2 regions of the Neorhizobium turbinariae genome follow, and region 2 is predicted to be linked to the other one. Evidence: predicted binding sites of a transcription regulator. Region 2 holds the regulator's gene; the other holds the start of a gene.
The links. Region 2 encodes HrcA, which represses chaperone genes, less so after heat shock. Its sites were predicted from a motif close to GTTAGCACTCNCNNNNNGNGAGTGCTAAC; they were not measured.
Positions count from the first base shown of each region.

Region 1 (8,042 bases), on a different contig from region 2:
GAATGAAAGCGCGCCAACCTTAGTGGGATCAACATGTACGTTGTATCAGTGCTCGACAATGGCGACCAGCGGACCTTCGTGTCCGAGAATCTCAAAGTCGTGGATCGCATTGTGTATGCGACCATCTGCGGGTCGTCCAAACAGTTCCTGCTGGCCGATGTCGTGGACATCGTTCCGGTGGAAGCCGCACGGGCCAGAATGCCGTCCGCGCGGAACATGACATCGCAAGTGCAGTAATCGAACTCCATCACCAGCTTTGGCTGTGCTGATCACATTCATGGGTGCAGCCATCGAGGGCCCGTCGACAACTGTCGGCGGGCTTTGGCTTTCTGGCACCTCTGGCAAATGGTCGTGTCTACCAACGCAAAAAGGGCGGTCCGAAGACCGCCCTTCCTGAACTGAACCGGATGGCTCAGATGTAAGACCTTGTGGTCTCACATCATGTCCATGCCGCCCACTTCAGCGCGCTTGACGCGCTGAAGCATTTTAAGTGTATGGGCGGCTTTCACGGACAGCTGCAATCAGACCTTGTGGCCTGATCACATCATGTCCATGCCGCCCATGCCGCCCATGCCGCCTGGCATTGCCGGAGCGTCCTTCTTCGGCAGCTCGGCGATCATGGCTTCCGTGGTGATCAGCAGCGAAGCAACCGAAGCTGCGTTCTGCAGAGCCGTACGGACAACCTTGACCGGGTCGACGATACCCATGGCGATCATGTCGCCGTATTCGCCGGTCTGAGCGTTGTAGCCGAAGTTGTCTTCGTTCTTTTCCAGAACCTTGCCGACAACGATCGAGGCTTCGTCACCAGCGTTGTCTGCGATCTGGCGAACCAGCGACTGCAGAGCGCGGCGAACGATGTTGATGCCGGCTTCCTGGTCGTCGTTGACGCCCTTGACGGCGATCTTCGTGGAGGAGCGCAGAAGAGCGATACCACCGCCCGGAACGATACCTTCCTGAACAGCAGCGCGCGTCGCGTTGAGGGCGTCGTCGATGCGGTCCTTCTTTTCCTTCACTTCAACTTCAGTCGAGCCGCCAACGCGGATGACTGCAACGCCGCCAGCGAGCTTGGCAAGACGCTCCTGCAGCTTTTCGCGGTCGTAGTCCGAGGTGGTTTCTTCGATCTGGGCCTTGATCTGGTTGACGCGGCCTTCGATGTCCGACTTCTGGCCGGCACCGTCGACGATCGTCGTGTTTTCCTTGGAGATCGAAACCTTCTTGGAACGGCCGAGCATGTCGAGGGTAACATTCTCGAGCTTGATGCCAAGATCTTCGGAGATGACAGTGCCGCCCGTGAGGATGGCGATGTCTTCCAGCATGGCCTTGCGGCGGTCGCCGAAGCCAGGAGCCTTGACGGCAGCGATCTTCAGGCCACCGCGCAGCTTGTTGACGACGAGCGTTGCAAGAGCTTCGCCTTCGACGTCTTCAGCGATGATCAGGAGCGGCTTGCCGGTCTGAACAACAGCTTCGAGAACCGGCAGCATGGCCTGCAGGTTGGAGAGCTTCTTCTCGTGAAGGAGAATGTAGGCGTCTTCCAGGTCCGCGACCATCTTTTCCGGGTTGGTCACGAAGTAGGGCGACAGGTAGCCGCGGTCGAACTGCATGCCTTCGACGACTTCGAGTTCGGTTTCAGCGGTCTTGGCTTCTTCGACGGTGATAACACCTTCGTTGCCAACCTTCTGCATGGCTTCAGCGATGTCGAGACCGACCTGCTTGTCGCCGTTTGCGGAGATCGTGCCGACCTGAGCAACTTCTTCAGAGGTGTTGATCTTCTTGGCCTTGGCCTGGAGATCCTTCACGACTTCTGCAACAGCGAGGTCGATACCGCGCTTCAGGTCCATCGGGTTCATGCCGGCTGCAACAGCCTTCTGGCCTTCGCGAACGATCGCCTGGGCAAGAACGGTTGCAGTCGTAGTGCCGTCACCGGCGATGTCGTTGGTCTTCGAAGCAACTTCGCGGACCATCTGGGCGCCCATGTTCTCGAACTTGTCTTCCAGTTCGATTTCCTTGGCGACGGAAACGCCGTCCTTGGTGATGCGCGGTGCACCGAAGGACTTGTCGATAACAACGTTACGACCCTTCGGGCCGAGCGTTACTTTCACTGCGTCAGCGAGAACATCGACGCCACGCAGCATTTTCTCGCGCGCGGTGCGGCCGAATTTAACTTCCTTGGCTGCCATTTTGGTAACTCCTGAAAAGAGGTGTCAGCGATTTCGTTTGGGTGTCAGCGGCGATCAGCCGATGATGCCCATGATGTCGGATTCCTTCATGATCAGAAGGTCTTCGCCGTTGAGCTTGATTTCCGTGCCGGACCACTTGCCGAACAGGACGCGGTCGCCGACCTTGACGTCGAGAGCGGTGATCGAACCCTTGTCGTCGCGGGCGCCCGGGCCAACGGCGACGATTTCGCCTTCAGCCGGCTTTTCCTTGGCAGTATCCGGAATGATGATGCCGCCCTTGGTCTTTTCTTCAGACTCGACGCGCTTTACGACAACGCGGTCGTGCAGGGGGCGGAAAGATGTGCTTGCCATTGTCTTATCCCTCGATCAAATGACATTGACGGATCAGACAGATCCGTAAACTTGATTAGCACTCATCAGTGGCGAGTGCTAACGATCGCCGAGATAAGGGTGTGCCGATCGCTAGTCAAGGACGGCAGCCAAAAATTCGTTGCGATGACCGGAACCTTTCCGAAGATGCTTAACGCGCGATCGTGGTGACACCGCGGCAGGTAAAATCATCAGCTTCCGCGCAATTCTCCTTGCCATGACGGGCGGGCTTTGCGACATCACCGCCATCATTATCGACGGGTAGGCAGGTATGGCAAAGCGCATCCAGAACTTGAGCGACGTGATCGGGGGCTATGACGTGGTCCTGTCCGACGTCTGGGGCGTGGTCCACAACGGCGTCGAGGCCTTCCAGCAATCATGCAAGGCGCTTGCCCAGGCGCGGGAGGCCGGCGCGACCGTCGTCCTCATCACCAATTCGCCGCGACCGGCGCCGGGCGTGATCGACCAGATGCGCCACCTCGGCGTGCCGGACGAAACCTATGACCGCATCGTGACATCGGGTGACGTGACACAGCACCTCATCGCTGAAGGTCCGAAGAGAGTGTTCCTGATCGGGCCCGAGCGCGACCTCAACCTGTTTGACGGACTCGGCGTCGAGGTCGTCTCCGCAGAAGATGCCGAATGCATTGTCTGCACCGGCTTCTTCGACGACGAAACTGAAAAGCCGGAAGATTACACGGAGATGCTGCAGGCATTTTCGAAGCGGGAGGTGCCGCTGATCTGCGCCAACCCCGACCTCGTGGTCGAACGCGGCCACCGGATCATTCCTTGCGCCGGCGCCGTGGCTGCCTATTACGAGACGATGGGGGGCGATGTCCGCGTTGCCGGCAAGCCGCACCGCCCGATCTACGAGGCGGCACTAGCCGCAGCACACGAAGAGCGGGGCGAGTTCCCTCTGGAGCGCGTCCTTGCGGTCGGCGATGGAATGCCGACGGATGTGCGCGGCGCGCTCGCCTATGGCCTTGACCTTCTTTACATCAGCGCCGGCATCCATGTCGCCGAATACACGGAAAACGGCCAGACGAATGAGGCGCGCCTCATGGCCTGGTTGCGCCAGGAAAACGCTGCACCGAAATACTGGATGCCGCGGCTCGCCTGACCGGGTGCCCTGAACTGGATTTGAGCGTCGCATGACCGTTTTCCATCGCAATGAGAAAAAGGAACCGCTGCCCGCAGAGCTGAAGGGCGGCGTGATTGCCATCGGCAATTTCGATGGCGTTCACCGCGGGCACCGGAGCGTTCTTGAACGGGCGCTGTCCCTGGCGGAGGAACGTGGCGTCCCGGCGCTGGTGCTCACCTTCGAGCCGCATCCGCGCACTGTCTTCAACCCGGAAGCGCCCGTCTTCCGCATTACGCCGGCGCCGCTCAAGGCGCGCCTGCTGGAGGCGATGGGCTTCCAGTCCGTCATCGACTACCCCTTCACCCGTGAGTTCGCGACGCGCTCGGCCGAGGAGTTCATCCAGAGCGTGCTCGTCGACTGGCTTGGCGCAAGTGCCGTCGTAACCGGTTTCGACTTCCACTTCGGCAAGAACCGCGAGGGCGGTCCCGCCTTTCTGATGGCGTCTGGCGCCAAGCATGACTTCACCGTCTCGCTGATGGATGCCTTCCGCGACGAAAACGCCGAAGTCATTTCCTCAAGCCGCATCCGGCAATGTCTGGCCGATGGTGATGTCGTTGAGGCCGCAGGGCTGCTCGGCTACCGCTACACCATTGAGGCGGAGGTGGTCGGCGGCGAGAAGCTCGGGCGCCAGCTGGGATACCCCACCGCCAACATGCAGCTTCCGCCGGAAGCGGCGCTGAAGCCCGGCATCTATGCTGTGCGTTTCCGCCGTGCCGATGGCAGCCTGCATGACGCAGTGGCGAGCTACGGCCGCCGTCCGACGGTGACGGAAAATGGCGCGCCGCTGCTTGAAACCTTCCTGTTCGATTTCTCGGGAAGCCTTTATGGTGAGGTCTGCTCTGTCTCCTTCTTCGGGCATTTGCGCGACGAACTGAAGTTCGATGGTCTCGACCCGTTGGTCGCCCAGATGAAACGCGACGAGGAGGAGGCGAGGGCGCTGCTTTCCCGCGTCCAGCCGTTCAGCGAGCTGGATGCGAAGATCGCGTTCTGATCCCGCGAAATCTTCTTCCTTTCCAAGCCAAAACGCCGTAAGAACCGCCACCATGAAAATTTTCAGGCTGGCCCTGGTCATCGAAGCGATGATCATACGAATTATCGGCCCGGCCTTCCGCGCGGCTTGAAAGTCGGCCGGAGGGTCCGGGTTTTCGGCGCTTGTGCGGCGCCTCCGCCACCGAATTCTTTTGCGACATGCGCCGGCCCTAATTGCCGAGACGCCAGAGATGATGCTCACGATGACCGATACCGTTGATAAGCTGGACTACTCCAAGACGCTCTACCTGCCCGAAACCGATTTCCCGATGCGCGCCGGACTGCCGCAGAAGGAGCCGGAACTGGTGGCGCGCTGGCAGCAGATGGACCTCTACAAGCAGCTGCGCGCCTCAGCCGCCGGGCGCCAGAAGTTCGTCCTCCACGACGGCCCTCCCTACGCCAACGGCAACATCCATATCGGCCACGCGCTGAACAAGATCCTCAAGGACGTCATCACCCGCTCGTTCCAGATGCGCGGTTACGACTCCAATTACGTGCCGGGCTGGGACTGCCACGGCCTGCCGATCGAGTGGAAGATCGAGGAAGAGAACTACCGCGCCAAGGGCAAGGCGAAGCCTGACCTGACGCAGCCGGACGCGATGATCGAATTCCGCAAGGAATGCCGGGCCTATGCCGAAAAGTGGATCAAGATCCAGGGCGACGAGTTCAAGCGTCTCGGCATCGTTGGTGACTTCGACAACCCGTACCTGACGATGAACTTCCATGCGGAAAGCCGCATTGCCGGCGAACTGCTGAAGATCGCCATGAGCGGCCAGCTTTATCGCGGGTCGAAGCCGATCATGTGGTCGGTGGTCGAGCGCACGGCACTCGCCGAAGCGGAAGTCGAATACCACGACTACGAGAGCGACACGATCTGGGTGAAGTTCCCGGTCATCGTCGGCAGCGACCTGCTGGATGCGCACATCGTCATCTGGACCACGACGCCCTGGACGATCCCCGGCAATCGTGCGATCGCGTTTTCACCGAAGATCGAATACGGCCTCTACGAGGTGACGGCAGCCGAGAACGATTTCGGCCCGCAGCCCGGTGAAAAGCTGGTCTTCGCCGATGCCCTGGCACAGGAATCCGCGGCCAAGGCCAAGCTCACCTTCAATCGTCTGCGCAGCGTTTCCGCAGAAGAGCTTTCGGGCGTCACCTGCGCCCACCCGCTGCGTGACCTCGGTTATACCTTCGACGTTCCGATGCTCTCCGGCGACCACGTCACCGACGATGCCGGTACCGGCTTCGTGCACACCGCTCCATCGCACGGCCGCGAGGACTTCGAGGCCTGGATGGCGTGTGTGAAGGAACTGGAAGCGCGTGGCATCGAGACGAAGATCCCGTTCCCGGTCGATGACAGTGGCACCTATACTTCCGATGCCCCCGGCTTCGAGGGCGCTCGCGTCATGGACGACAACGGCAAGAAGGGTGATGCCAACGAGCGCGTCATCAAGGCGCTGATTGACAAGAACGCGCTGTTTGCCCGCGGCCGCCTGAAGCACCAGTATCCGCATTCCTGGCGCTCCAAGAAGCCAATCATCTTCCGCAACACGCCGCAGTGGTTCGTCTACATGGACAAGGACCTGAAGGACGGCACGACGCTGCGCACCCGCGCCCTGAAGGCGATCGACGACACGCGTTTCGTGCCGGCTGCCGGCCAGAACCGCCTGCGCGCCATGATCGAGCAGCGCCCGGACTGGGTGCTGTCGCGCCAGCGCGCCTGGGGTGTGCCGATCTGCGTTTTCGTTGACGAACAGGGCGAAGTCCTCAAGGACCCGGAGGTCAACCAACGCATCCTCGATGCCTTCGATGCCGAAGGTGCCGATGCCTGGTTCGCCGAAGGCGCCAAGGAGCGCTTCCTCGGCAGCGAGCATGACACCTCGAAGTGGACGCAGGTCATGGACATCCTCGATGTCTGGTTCGACTCGGGCTCCACGCACACCTTCACGCTGGAAGACCGCCCGGACCTGAAATGGCCGGCTGACGTCTACCTCGAAGGCTCCGACCAGCACCGCGGCTGGTTCCATTCCTCGCTTCTGGAGTCCTCCGCCACCCGCGGCCGCGCGCCTTACGACGCCGTCATCACCCATGGCTTCACCATGGATGAGAAGGGCCAGAAGATGTCGAAGTCGCTCGGCAACGTCGTGGCGCCGCAGGACGTGATGAAGGATGCCGGTGCCGACATCCTGCGCCTGTGGGTCATGACCACCGACTATTGGGAAGACCAGCGCCTCGGCAAGACGATCATCCAGACCAATGTCGATGCCTATCGCAAGCTTCGCAACACCATTCGCTGGATGCTCGGAACGCTGGCCCATGACGAAGGCGAGGATATTGCCTACGAGCAGATGCCCGAGCTTGAAAAGCTCATGCTGCATCGCCTCTCCGAGCTCGATCAGCTGGTGCGCGAAGGTTATGACGCCTTCGAGTTCAAGAAGATCACCCGCGCGCTGATCGACTTTGCCAACATCGAGCTTTCGGCCTTCTACTTCGACATCCGCAAGGACGCGCTTTATTGCGACGCGCCGTCTTCGCTGCGCCGTCGTTCGGCTCTGGCGGTCATCCGCAAGATCTTCGACTGCATGGTGCTGTGGCTGGCGCCGATGCTGCCGTTCACGACGGAAGAAGCCTGGCTGTCTCGCAAGCCGGATGCGCAGTCCGTGCATCTGGAACAGTTCCCGGATATTCCCGCTGACTGGCGCAATGACGGGCTCGCCGGCAAGTGGGCGAAGATCCGCAAGGTCCGTTCGGTTGTGACCGGCGCTCTCGAAATCGAGCGCAAGGACAAGCGCATTGGTTCGTCGCTGGAAGCGGCACCGGTGGTTTATGTCACCGATGCCGAGCTCATGGCTGCGCTCGAAGGCCAGGATTTCGAGGAAACCTGCATCACCTCAGGCGTCTCGCTGGTTGCCGGCGAAGGTCCGGAGGCCGCTTTCCGCCTGGCGGAAGTGCCCGGTGTCGCTGTTGAGCCGAAGCTCGCAGAGGGTACCAAGTGCGCCCGGTCCTGGCGCGTGACCAAGGACGTTGGGTCTGATCCCGAGTATCCTGATGTCTCCGCCCGTGATGCTGCAGCCCTTCGCGAGCTTGCTTCGCTCGGCCGTCTCTAGGAGCTGACTTGCCGGATGATTGCGCTTCTCGCGATCATCCGGTAAAAGTGCCTGAAATTGGCCGGATTTTACGGCCACGAGGGGAATAAGTTGTGTGTTAGGCGCGGGACGGCGCCGCTGGAAGGGTTTTGATGAAAGCGACATCTGCGTTTCGTGTCGGCCTCGGCTTGGCCGGCATATTCGCCTCGACGGCGGTGCTTTCCGGCTGCGTTGGTGGAC
Region 1 is NZ_JALPRY010000012.1:291,857-299,898, reverse strand. It holds gene M0654_RS12145 (hypothetical protein) at 34-237, shown strand; gene groL (chaperonin GroEL) at 540-2,177, opposite strand; gene groES (co-chaperone GroES) at 2,232-2,528, opposite strand; gene M0654_RS12130 (TIGR01459 family HAD-type hydrolase) at 2,818-3,666, shown strand; gene M0654_RS12125 (bifunctional riboflavin kinase/FAD synthetase) at 3,698-4,678, shown strand; gene ileS (isoleucine--tRNA ligase) at 4,920-7,823, shown strand; gene M0654_RS12115 (hypothetical protein) at 7,955-8,042, shown strand, end outside.
Region 1: the regulator HrcA is predicted to act here: its motif matches at 2,583-2,611, upstream of groES (co-chaperone GroES).

Region 2 (8,042 bases):
GGTTTCCGACATTCAGAACCTTGTACGTCACCTGACGGCGCGCGGCATCGGCGTCCTGATCACCGACCACAACGTGCGCGAAACGCTTGGCCTCATCGACCGGGCCTACATTATCCACGCGGGCGAAGTACTCACCCATGGCCGGGCGAACGATATCGTCAACAATCCAGACGTACGCCGGCTCTACCTGGGCGACAAATTCAGCCTCTGACGAGGGCGCAAGAAGTTTACCTTTTGCCCGCGCATCGCTTGACCAAACCCCTCAAAAAAGCAATTCTCGTGCCAAGTGAAGTTGGGGCCTCAGGGGCTGGTCCTGACGTCGGGGTCATCTCGCTTTGAGATGACGGGGGTTTTGAAGGTTTCGCGTTCGATATGGCTTTATCCGCCAGTCTTTTCCTGAAGCAGACGCAGTCGCTGGTGATGACGCCCCAGCTGATGCAGTCGATCCAGCTTCTGCAGATGACCCATCTCGAGCTCAACCAGTTCATCGCGCAGGAAGTCGAAAAGAACCCGCTGCTCGAATTGGCATCCGGCGAGGCCGATAGCGGCGCGGAAACAGGCGCCGAGAGAGAGGCCGACTACGCCGGCGTGCATAGCGCGGACGCGGCCGATGCTCCCGAAACATCCCGCGATGACTGGAACGGCAACTCCGCCACGGCCGAACGGCTCGGCGAAGGTCTGGATACCGGATACGACAACGTCTTTCCGGATGATGGACCGGCACCACGTGCGGATGCACCGGAACTGCGCGGGCAGTGGAAGTCCATGCCGGGCGGCGGCGAGGCGGGCGACGATTACGATCTTGAAGACTTCGTGGCAGGCCAGACCACACTGCGCGATCACCTGAACCAGCAGGTGCCATTCCTGCTGACGAAAGCCGCCGACCGGCTGGTCGCCCAGGTACTGGTCGATCAGCTGGATGAAGCCGGTTACCTGCAGGGAGACCTCGATGAGGTTGCCAGCCGTCTCGGCAAGAGCATGGCCGAGGTGGAAGCCATTCTTGCCTCCTTGCAAACGCTTGACCCGCCCGGCGTCTTCGCCCGAACTTTAAGCGAGTGCCTTGCCATCCAGCTTCGGCAGCGCGACCGGCTCGATCCGGCCATGGATGCGCTCGTCCGCAACCTCGAACTGCTCGCCAAACGCGACTTTGCCTCGCTCAGAAAAATCTGCGGCGTCGATGACGAAGACCTGCTCGACATGCTGTCGGAAATCCGCAAGCTGAACCCGAAGCCGGGTGCCGGCTTTGAAAGCGGCGTTTCCGAAACCATTGCACCCGATATCGTGGTGCGCCCGGCGGCCGATGGGAGCTGGATCGTCGACCTCAACCCCGACACACTGCCGCGGGTCCTGGTCAACCAGAGCTATTACCAGACAGTCTCCAAGACCTGCCGCAAGAACAGTGAAGACCACACCTTCCTGTCGGAATGCATGCAGAACGCCAGTTGGCTCACCCGCAGCCTCGACCAGCGCGCAAAGACCATCATGAAGGTGGCGACCGAGATCGTCCGCCAGCAGGACGCTTTCCTTGTGCATGGCGTTGACCATCTGCGGCCGCTGAACCTGAAGACGGTGGCGGAAGCCATCAAGATGCATGAATCGACCGTAAGCCGCGTCACCTCCAACAAGTACATGCTGACGCCGCGCGGGCTGTTCGAGCTCAAATACTTCTTCACCGTATCCATCGGCTCGGCAGAGGAAGGCGGCGACAACCATTCCGCCGAGGCCGTTCGCCACCGGATCCGGCAGCTGATTGCCCAGGAAACACCGGATGCAGTGCTTTCCGACGACGACATCGTCATCAGCCTCAAGAAGGGCGGCGTCGATCTTGCCCGCCGCACCGTCGCGAAATACCGTGAGGCGATGAACATCCCCTCCTCCGTCCAGCGACGTCGTGAAAAGCGGGCGCTGGCAAAGGTGGCGGCCTTCTGAAGTAACGCCATCGTCCAACGTGGTTTAGCGGTCGTTAATTTTCCGCGTCCTTGCAGTTGTTGACATTTCGTGAAGGCGGCATTAGAAGCCCGCCGCAACAGCACGGGTACCGGACACAGCAATCCTCCCAACCCATCAGGAACGAACGCAGCTATTTCACCTTGTGGCGAGCGAAGAGCTTGGATGAGGCGGCGGCTTGGCGTAGACTGGAACACGCAAGTCACGACAAGAAGGAAGAACTCCATGAGTGTGCGTGTATCCGGTAAACATATGGAAATTGGTGACTCGTTCCGTCAAAAGATCGAGGACCACATCGGAGAAGCGGTAACAAAATACTTCGACGGGGGGTATTCTAGCCAAGTCGTCGTGGTCAAATCGGGATCACGATTTTCTGCCGACTGCAAAGTACATCTCGATACTGGGATCGTTTTGCACGCTGCAGGAGAGGCAAACGACCCCCAGGGCAGCTTTGATGCCGCAGCTGAGCGGATCGAAAAGCGGCTTCGCCGCTACAAGCGCCGCCTGAAGGACCATCACGCCGGTAACACGCAAGCAAATGGCTCGGCCGAAGTGGCCTATACGGTTATGGACGGCGTACCGGATGAAGCAGACGAAGTGCCGGAGGATTTCGCGCCGACGATTGTGGCCGAAAGCTCCAGGCCGCTGAAGACCATGTCGGTGGCAAGTGCCGTGATGGCGCTTGATATGACCGATGAACCTGTTCTGCTTTTCCGCAGCCCCGGCAAGGAGCAGCTGAACATCGTTTACCGCCGCCCTGACGGCAATATTGGCTGGATCGACTCCGCCAATATCAAGAACTGAGAGATCTACCGGAAAGCGTCGGTAACGGCGCTTTCTATTCGCCTGAGGCGCAAGCCCTTGCGGCACGAAGGATGATGAGAAATGGCTTTGGCAGATTTGCTGCAGCAAGATGCAATTATTCCTGCCCTTAAAGTGAATTCCAAAAAGCAACTCCTGCAGGAACTGGCGGCCAAGGCCTCCAAGCTGACAGGCGTTGCCGAACGGGAAATCTTTGACGTGATCCTGCAGCGGGAACGGCTCGGCTCGACTGGCGTCGGCCATGGCATTGCCATTCCGCATGGCAAGCTGAGCAGCATCACGTCCATCAAGGGGATCTTTGCGCGCCTTGAGGCGCCGGTCGATTTTGAAGCGCTGGACGACGAACCCGTCGACCTCGTATTCCTGCTGCTGGCACCGGAGGGTGCTGGTGCCGACCACCTGAAGGCCCTGTCGCGCATTGCCCGCGTGCTGCGCGACCAGGAACTGGTTGCCAAGCTGCGCAAGACCGACTCCGCCTCGGCCATCTATGCCTTCCTCAACGAGGAACAGGCAAACCACGCGGCTTAAAAGCCGCCTCTAAGTTTTCGTGGGGACGAAACGGAACCGCCCGGCAGCTGGAAAAGCGCCGGGCGGTTTTGTATTTCCATTGGCAGCCCTGGTCTCAGAGGCCGCCGCTATTCATGCGATGATCAGTTCTGCTGTTCGCCGGCAGCTTCCTGCGCAGGCGCCGCATCGGCCTTCGGGCCGCCCTTGGCAACGCCGACCATGGCAGGACGCAGCACACGCTCACCAATGGTGAAGCCTGCCTGGACGACCTGGACCACCGTGTTGTTCGGCACGTTCGGGTTCGGGATCTCGAACATGGCCTGGTGGAAGTTCGGATCGAACTTCTGGTTTTCAGCCTCGATCTTCTTCACGCCGTGACGCTCGAGCGCCGAGAGCATGGAGCGCTCGGTCATCTCCACGCCTTCAAGCAGCGCCTGAAGCGTTGCATCGGCGCCTTCGCGGTTTTCGGCCGGAACGGCATCAAGCGCGCGACGAAGGTTGTCGGAAACGGCGAGCATGTCGCGGGCGAAACCGGCAATCGCATAGGACTTGGCATCCTTCACGTCGCGTTCGGTGCGGCGACGCAGGTTGTCCATTTCAGCGGCCAGCCGCAGGAAGCGGTCGCGCAGGTCGTTGTTTTCGTTCTTCAGCACTTCAATCGGATCGGGCTCGTTCGGTGCAGCCTGCGCGGCGGCGGCCGCCTCGGCGGCATGACGCTCCGCCGCTTCCTCAAGAGCAGACGCCACGGCTTCCGCCGTATTTTCGGCGGCAGTTGCGTCAGGTCCGTTCTTCTTGGTTTCGTCGGTCATGACGGTCTCCGGTTATTGCTTGGGGTGTATCAGGGGGCCGTGCGGCCTGCCGCTGGATTGTGCCCGATATCGAGGTTTAGGTCGAAAAAATCAAGGCTTTGGAAAAACTTGGGAAAGTGTTGCGGCTGCGCGCCTAGCGCGACAGCCTGGCCAGGAGCTGGGCGGTATAGTCCACCATCGGCACGATCCGCGAATAATTGAGCCGTGTCGGGCCGATAACACCAACGGCACCCACAATACGCTCCTCGCCATCGCGATAAGGGGCGACAATCAGCGACGAGCCGGACAAGGAGAAGAGCTTGTTCTCCGAGCCAATGAAGATCCGCACGCCCGGGCCTTTTTCAGCGAGATCCAGGATTTCGATCAGGCTGTCCTTCTTTTCGAGGTCGTCGAACAGCAGGCGCAGGCGATCGAGATCGGCCGTGTCTTCCAATCCCTGCAGGAGATTGGCTCGGCCGCGCACGATGAGCTGGCTCGGCTTGCCATCCTCCGCATCGCCCGACCAGACTGCCAAGCCTCGTTCTACAAGATCCTGGGAGAGCGCATAAAGCTCGCCCTGCACCTTGTCCTTGAGCTGCGCCAGTTCGCTGCGCAGTTCCACCAGCGTCTGGCCGGCAAGATGCGCATTGAGGAAATTGGCTGCTTCCGTCAGCTGCGACGAGGTCACGCCCGCCGGCAGCTCGATGATACGGTTTTCGACCTGGTTATGGTCGCCGACCAGCACCGCAAGCGCCTTGGTGGGCTCCAGCCGGATGAACTCCACATGCTTCAGCACCGGATCGCTCTTGGCCGTGATGACGATGCCGGCCCCACGCGACACGCCCGACAACATCAGGCTCGCTTCGGCCATCAGGCTCTCGAGCGGTTGGTCACGGTTGGCTGGCCGGATCTGCCGGTCGATGCTGGCGCGGTCGTCTTCCGAAAGGCTGCCGACCTGCATGAAGGCATCAACGAAGAAACGCAGCCCAGTCTGGGTGGGCAGGCGGCCGGCGCTGATATGCGGCGAATAGATAAGCCCAAGCTCCTCCAGGTCGCTCATGACATTGCGAACAGAGGCCGGAGAAAGCGACATCGGCAGGAGGCGCGACAGGTTGCGGGAACCCAGCGGCTCTCCCGTTTCCAGATAGCTTTCCACAATGCGTCGGAAAATTTCCCGCGAACGATCGTCCAGTACAGAGCCGGTGTCCCTGCCCGTCGGTGCCGAAAACGCCATTTACTTCCTTCACCTACCAATCATGCGTGGGTGAAAATATAATCATTCCAATCGTCCAGCAAAAGGGGAAACCAACGCTTCCTCGCCCTCATCCGGAGGCTTTCCCTTTGCAAATGACCCGCCAGCGCCTTAGAAGGCTGCAAAAGCGATAGGAGTAGGGCATGCGGCCTTCAGGCAGACAGTTGAACCAGATGCGCAAGGTTTCATTCGAGCGCAATTTCTCCAAGCATGCGGAAGGCTCCTGCCTCGTCAAGTTCGGCGACACGCACGTGCTGTGCACCGCAAGCCTTGAAGAAAAGACACCGCCGTGGCTGCGCAATTCCGGCAAGGGTTGGGTAACGGCCGAATACGGCATGCTGCCGCGCGCCACCGGCGACCGGATGAAGCGGGAAGCGGCTGCCGGCAAGCAGGGCGGACGCACCCAGGAAATCCAGCGCCTGATTGGGCGATCGCTTCGTGCGGTGGTGGACCTGGAAGCGCTTGGCGAAAAGCAGATCACTGTGGACTGTGACGTCATCCAGGCTGATGGCGGCACACGTACCGCCTCCATCACCGGCGGCTGGATTGCCCTATACGATTGCCTGAAGTGGATGGAAGCCCGCTCGATGATCAAGGTCGAGAAGGTGCTGAAGGACCATGTTGCAGCGATTTCCTGTGGTATCTTCGCCAACCAGCCGGTGATCGACCTTGATTACTTGGAAGACTCGGCAGCTGAAACCGACGCGAACTTTGTCATGACCGGTTCCGGCGGCATTGTTGAAATCCAGGGAACAGCCGAAGGCGCCCCCTTCAGCCAGGAGGAATTCCTGAAGCTCCTGGCGCTCGCCCAGGACGGCACCCAGGAACTGGTGGCGCTGCAGAAGCAGGCCATCGCCTGAAACGACGGAGGGGCCCTTGATCGACGGCATTCTTGAAACTGCGCTTTATGCGGCTGACCTTGATGCCGCCGAAGCCTTCTACGGCGGCATCCTCGGGCTTGAAAAAGTGCTGCGGGCGGGAGAACGACATGTCTTCTTCCGCTGCGGCAACAGCATCCTGCTGATCTTCAATCCGGCGGAGACGATCAAGCCTTCTCCAGTCGATGGCCTGCCGGTTCCAGCGCATGGCGCCACCGGCCCCGGCCACGCCTGCTTCCGGATGAGCGGCGAGGCAATTGACAGGATGGTCGAAAAGCTGAACAAGGCGGGCATCGCGATCGAAAGCGACTTCCGCTGGTCGAACGGCGCGCGCTCGATCTATTTCCGCGATCCGGCCGGCAACAGCCTGGAATGCGCTGAGCCCAAACTCTGGAATCTCGAATAGGACCGTCATGCGAAAGCTCGACACGAAAACCATTGTCGTTGCCAGCCACAATGCTGGCAAGATCCGCGAGATTGCCGAACTTATCGCGCCTTTCGGCTTCTCGGCGAAATCTGCCGCCGACCTGAAGTTCGAGGAGCCCGATGAAACGGGCACGACATTCGAGGAGAATGCCGCAATCAAGGCGCTCGCCTCTGCCAAGGCATCCGGCCTGCCGGCGCTGTCGGATGACAGCGGCATCGTCATTGACGCGTTAGATGGCGCTCCGGGTGTCTACACGGCCAACTGGGCCGAGCGCGAAGACGGCAGCCGTGACTTTGCCATGGCGATGGAAAAGGTGGAGAAGGCGCTGCAAGACAAAGGCGCCACGACGCCGGAACAGCGCAGCTGCCGTTTCGTCAGCGTGCTCTGCCTTGCCTGGCCAGATGGACACACCGAGCTCTTCCGCGGCGAGGTCGAAGGCACGGTCGTCTGGCCGCCGCGCGGCACCGATGGTTTTGGCTACGATCCCATCTTTCAGCCACAGGGCTTCGATACTACATTCGGGGAAATGAGCAGCGATCAGAAGCACGGCTGGAAGCCGGGCGACGCCCAGGCCCTGTCGCACCGGGCGCGCGCCTTCAAGCGCTTCGTCGAGACCTGCCTGGAAACGTGAGCCCAACTTGAACCCTGCTGCCCCTCTCCTGCCCGATACCGGTGAACCCGGCTTCGGGGTTTACGTGCATTGGCCCTTTTGTGCGGCCAAATGCCCGTATTGTGACTTCAACAGCCACGTCCGACATCAACCGGTCGACCAGCCGCGCTTTACCGCCGCATTCCTGAGGGAAATGGAGGTGATGCGGCAGTTGAGCGGGCCAAAGACCGTAACCAGCATCTTCCTTGGCGGCGGAACGCCCTCGCTGATGGATCCCGCCACGGTGGCCGCGATCCTCGACGGCATCTCCAGCTATTGGCACGTTCCGGATGGCATCGAGATCACCATGGAGGCCAACCCGTCCAGCGTCGAGGCAACCCGCTTTCGCGGCTACCGCTCAGCCGGCGTCAATCGTGTGTCGCTCGGCGTCCAGGCGCTCAATGACACCGACCTGCGGTTCCTCGGGCGCCTGCACGACGTGGCGGACGCCCTGAAGGCAATCGGGTTGGCGCGCGAGATCTTTCCGCGCATGAGCTTCGACCTCATCTATGCGCGCCCCGGCCAGACGGTGGAGGCATGGGAAGCCGAGCTGAAGCAGGCAATCTCCTACGCAGTCGACCACCTTTCGCTCTACCAGCTGACGATCGAGGAGGGCACGCCCTTCTTCGGCCTGCACAAGGCGGGCAAGTTGATCGTTCCCGATGGGGATCAATCCGCATTGCTTTATGAGGCAACACAGGAAATCACCGAAGCGCATGGCATGCCGGCCTACGAGGTCTCCAACCATGCAAAACCGGGTGCTGAAAGCCGC
Region 2 is NZ_JALPRY010000010.1:322,462-330,503, forward strand. It holds gene lptB (LPS export ABC transporter ATP-binding protein) at 1-211, shown strand, start outside; gene rpoN (RNA polymerase factor sigma-54) at 373-1,929, shown strand; gene hpf (ribosome hibernation-promoting factor, HPF/YfiA family) at 2,173-2,751, shown strand; gene ptsN (PTS IIA-like nitrogen regulatory protein PtsN) at 2,833-3,297, shown strand; gene grpE (nucleotide exchange factor GrpE) at 3,420-4,085, opposite strand; gene hrcA (heat-inducible transcriptional repressor HrcA) at 4,219-5,298, opposite strand; gene rph (ribonuclease PH) at 5,460-6,176, shown strand; gene M0654_RS10215 (VOC family protein) at 6,193-6,600, shown strand; gene rdgB (RdgB/HAM1 family non-canonical purine NTP pyrophosphatase) at 6,608-7,252, shown strand; gene hemW (radical SAM family heme chaperone HemW) at 7,260-8,042, shown strand, end outside.